One region of the Paenibacillus sp. NPDC056933 genome, then DNA from elsewhere that is predicted to be linked to it. Evidence: predicted binding sites of a transcription regulator. Region 1 holds the regulator's gene; the other holds the start of a gene.
The links. The regulator CtsR, encoded in region 1, represses protease genes until heat stress. The targets are predictions, from matches to a motif close to ATGGTCAATAAAGGTCAAACA.
Positions count from the first base shown of each region.

Region 2: a site for CtsR is predicted at 1,432-1,452, ahead of clpP (ATP-dependent Clp endopeptidase proteolytic subunit ClpP). Genes of this name have one in related genera too.

Region 1 is NZ_JBHUQN010000011.1:61,361-63,830, forward strand. Features, by position in the region: gene mcsB (protein-arginine kinase McsB) at 1-258, opposite strand, end outside; gene mcsA (protein-arginine kinase activator protein McsA) at 287-811, opposite strand; gene ACFTRD_RS31795 (CtsR family transcriptional regulator) at 842-1,303, opposite strand; gene ACFTRD_RS31800 (GNAT family N-acetyltransferase) at 1,774-2,470, opposite strand, start outside.
Region 2 is NZ_JBHUQN010000007.1:37,945-40,414, forward strand. Features, by position in the region: one part of gene ACFTRD_RS29485 (IS1182 family transposase) at 1-542, shown strand, start outside; gene clpP (ATP-dependent Clp endopeptidase proteolytic subunit ClpP) at 743-1,339, opposite strand; tRNA gene ACFTRD_RS29495 (tRNA-Arg) at 1,520-1,594, opposite strand; gene ACFTRD_RS29500 (sugar-binding transcriptional regulator) at 2,080-2,470, shown strand, end outside.

The DNA.
Region 1 (2,470 bases):
CCGTTTGTCGAGTTCATCGATATCCATCAGATCCAGCGTATGAAAATCTCCAAAGGCATGAACCTCATCATATTGAAGTACTTCGCTCAGCTTATTCAGCACTTCTTCCGATTGCTCATTGGAAGCCAGCATCGGAAACGGAACATGCTGCAGGTTGCGTGCGATTCGGACACGGCTGCTAATGACAATTTCGGAATCAGCCGCATCACTGCGCATCCAGTCGCTGAGCGCCTTCTCGGTAAAGCGCAGATTAGGCATTACGCATCCCTCCTACTCATCACAAACTTTACTCCTGAGCTATTTCTTTTTCAAGTTCCCTGATCTGATCACGTATTTGAGCAGCCTCTTCGAACTCCTCTTGAGTTATGCTCTCCTGAAGATCCCGTTTCAGATCAGCGATTTGTCGTTTCACCTTGATGCGGCCACCAGCTCGTGCAGGAACCTTTCCTACGTGAGAAGTGCTGCCATGAACCCGTTTGAATAAAGGATCCAAACGGCTGTCAAAATATTTATAACATGAGCTACAGCCAAAGCGGCCGATTTTGCTAAACTGTGAATAGGTCATGCCGCATTCTTCACAACGAAGGGATTGTGCAGGACTTGCTCCCGCACTGCCATTCTTGCCTGAGGGGTCAAAATCAAGCAACCCGGACAATAAGTTGTGAATGGAAAATCCGTTGGATGTTCCGGGAATCATTTCCCCTTTTTCACGAGCGCACGACTCACAAATATGGAACTCCGTCTTCTCTCCATTCACGATTTTCGTAAAATGGAGCGTTGCCGGACGTTTGTTGCATTCTTGGCACAGCACAATGATGTACCCCCTTGATCCCGATAGTTTTCATTTACCGAGCAAAGATATTAACATCGCCTTCAACATTCTGGCACGAATTTGATCCCGGTAAGGAAGTTTGACCAATATAATCTCTCTCGATACAGCTGCTCTCATCAACCCGGCTTCCCTTTTGCTCAAGAAACGTGCTTCTTCCAGTTGGTAGATCAGACCCTCGGCAGCTGTCTGCCCGATCTCATCTCCGATACTATGGTGCAAATGGTTATGCAGAGCCGAGTGAGCCGGCAATTCAATCCGCTGTATGCGAACATAACCGCCGCCGCCACGTTTACTCTCTACAAGGTAACCTTTTTCGAGTGTAAATCGGGTGCTGATGACATAATTGATCTGGGAAGGCACACATGAAAATTGATCAGCCAGATCATTACGTTGAATTTCGACCATTCCTTCGGGACTTTCATGCAAAATACTCTTCAGATATTGTTCGATAATATCAGAGATATTACGCATCCACTCATCCTCCACTGTTTGAAACGTTAAGTCAATAAGGACCCACACGCCCCCACAGAGTACACCTTCTCAACCCATTTAACCAATCGGGGAAACAGCGAAACTCATCTTCCACGGTCATTAACAGGTAAGCGAAGGACGCTCGAAGGTCCTTTAATATTGCCTTTATCCGCTGATGTACTACCCTCTAATTGGCTTCCACCAACGGATTGCAGAAAGAAAGCTACGTAAGTATTTAACCTTTAGTTGACTTTGACTTTCTTTGACTTTATATCCATTATAGCATATTTTGTGGTTTTGCCAAGAGGGAGTACTATTCATTTTTTACGATTTTACACGAAATATTCGGCTGACACAAAAAAACCTCTCCAAAAAAGCTGGAGAAGTCCATTTGTCTCACACTAGCAACGTATTGCTATACAAGTTAAGTCTATGAAAGTGATCCGAAAATGTCGTTACTTCTACGAGGATCAGAAAAAATCCATTAAATACGTTTCCCGTATAGGAATCGCTTGCTCCAGTGCCTTAATCGCATCAGTTGGACCTTTGAGTCTACCTATTTGAGCCATGTCTGCTGGTCTAAAATACCCCATTAAAATGGCGGTAAGAGTTTGAATATCGACTTTAACGGTCTGATCTTCAGCTGGAAGCTCAGAAGGTTTCCATATCGAAGCTGTACCGTTCATTGCAATATTCATTTGCCATACCCCTTCATTCCACGGTGCATGAGCATCCTCTACCTGTAGATTAATCTGTATCGGCGAATCTGGGCTTGCAAAAGGATACTGTGAGATAAATTGTTCTACACTCACAATACGTGCCATGAAATAAGGTACAATTTCCTGCTGAATCCGCGGATTATCCAATTGAAAAGCAAGCATATCACTGGCTGGTGCCTGTAATGTCACTTCCTCAATCATGGAATCATGGTTGGCTATAAAGGTCCATAGGGCTTGTCTCGCCTCTTCATTGAGATAAATAATCTCTCTAATGCTAAACTTTCTGTCCTTAACCTCATATAAAAGATAGCCTTGTGCTTTACCAGCTTCATCATAATATACAGCCTTCTGGCTGGTTCCATTGGTGAGAACCGAATTCTCCCACCTCGCATCATCCCGTACTAGGGTTCCGTTGTAGCGCTCAGCATAGGCACCATATATTTCTTTG
Region 2 (2,470 bases), on a different contig from region 1:
CTCTGGACTCCGGATACTTGACTTCACCCATCTGCAAAGGGCTGCAAAGCCGAAACATTTTTGCCGTTATTGCTCACCGAAGATTTCACCCGACCCAAGGTTTATTCCCAAAATGGAAGTTTACATATGATGTACAGCGCAATATTTATGTCTGTCCGGCAAAGCACGAATTACCGTATAAGACGACCAACCGCAAGGGATATCGGCAGTACGCTTCTGATCCACAGCATTGCAAGAACTGCCCGTTATTAAACGAATGCACACGATCTCGCAACCACCGGAAAGTGGTGACCCGTCATGTCTGGGAGGACAGCAAAGAGTGGGTTCGAGGCAACCGGTTGAGTCGATCCGGGAAATATCTCTACCGAAAACGAAAAGAAACGATTGAGCGAAGCTTCGCGGATGCCAAAGAGCTCCATGGGTTTCGCTATTGCCGTTTGCGGGGACTGCAAAACGTCAGGGAACAGGCCTTGATGACGGCAGCTGTGCAGAACATGAAGAAGATGGCGATCCACCTGGATCGCCTGGAAAAGCGGAGGTGATCTCCCCTATTTCCGTTTTGAACCGACCACTTGAAATATGAGAAACCCTGTACTTTGAAAAAAGCACAGGGTTTCTCGACAATCTGGCGCCCTCGTCATATTGACGAGGGCGTCCTTTATTCATATAGCCAACTCAACTGGGCGATGACCATTTGAGTTGGCTATATGGTATATATCAGTGTAACTGGCGTTCGCCCGGCTTAGATGCCTTGGGAACCTACGTTTTCGATGACTTTATCAATGATACCGTAATCGGCAGCTTCAGCAGCACTCATGAAGTAGTCACGATCTGTATCTTTCTCGATACGCTCCAACGGCTGGCCTGAACGTTCAGCGATGATGCGGTTCAAGGTATCACGCATTTTCAGGATGCGACGGGCACGAATTTCAATGTCCGAAGCCTGACCTTGCGCACCACCAAGTGGTTGGTGAATCATGATTTCGCTGTTAGGCAATGCAAAACGTTTGCCTTTGGCACCTGCGTTCAACAGGAATGCACCCATGGAAGCCGCCATACCTACACAGATGGTAGATACATCCGGTTTGATGAATTGCATTGTATCGTAGATAGCCATACCGGCTGTAATTGACCCGCCTGGGCTGTTGATGTATAAATGAATGTCTTTCTCCGGATCTTCCGCAGTAAGGAACAACATCTGTGCCATGATGGAATTCGCCACAACGTCATTTACATCACTGCCAAGGAAGATGATACGATCCTTCAGCAATCTGGAATAGATGTCATAGGCGCGCTCACCGCGGTTGCTCTGTTCAACGACCATTGGAATATAACTCACGTGAAAAACCTCCTCGGAAATGTAAATGTTAAATTGGTGTTCTTACTATAAACTGTTACCGTATTAACCACATCATAAACAATTTCAAACAAAAAGTCAAAGAAAGTCAAACTAAGTTTTAAAAAAAAGAAACCTATTCGGTTTCATTGGTTAAAAGGGTTATGAGCTGCTAATTAAGAATGGCGCGCCCGCCAAGAATCGAACTTGGATCTCAGGCTTCGGAGGCCTACGTCATATCCATTGGACCACGGGCGCACATTGATTGTCCTGCTACTCATTTATGTAGCACTTATGCCTACACATAAATGAGTTTCAAATATGTGACAGCAATAATGATTATAGCTCATGAGTTATTTAATTGCAAGCAGATGATCATACTTGTGGTTTGGATTACCTAGAAATTGATCATGATGAAGTTATATGGATAAAGAGCGCAAATAGGTAAATGCTAAGAGAGGTTTTGGACAGGCTATATGAAAAGTGAATGCAAGCAATATATAGATAGGATTTTTTCTTTTCTTCTATATGTGGTATGCAGGAGGTTATCCTCCATTATGGGAGGTTGACATTGTGAAAATAGGCGCGTACAAACGCCTGAAACGTGTCGAATTTACACTTTGAAACACTTGCATGTCGCGTCAGTTTTAGGTAGAATAGACGTGGGACTTAAAAAGTTAACCCGGGACGTTTTAGGGCCATGAAAGAGAGCTTGGAACGAGAAGCTTGCGGGAGTGGAAAGCATGCGAACGATTTTAGAAGTGCAAAAGCAGCTTCTGCCTGATCTCATGGATGTCTTGAAGAAGAGGTATACGATTCTGCGCCAGATCATGTTATCGGATGTGATTGGACGAAGAACGTTAGCTAATTCCATGCAGATGACCGAGCGGGTTCTGAGGGCTGAGACCGATTTGTTAAAGGCTCAGGGACTTATTGAAATTGACAGTGCAGGAATGAAGATCAGTGAGGCAGGGCATGAATTGCTGCAGCAGTTGGAACCCGTCGCCAAAGAGCTGTTTGGATTATCCGAACTGGAAGAACGCATCAAGCAAGCCTACGGTCTGCAAAAGGTAGTTGTAGTTCCCGGCGATTCGGACATTTCTCCATTTGCCAAACGGGAACTGGGCAGAGCCG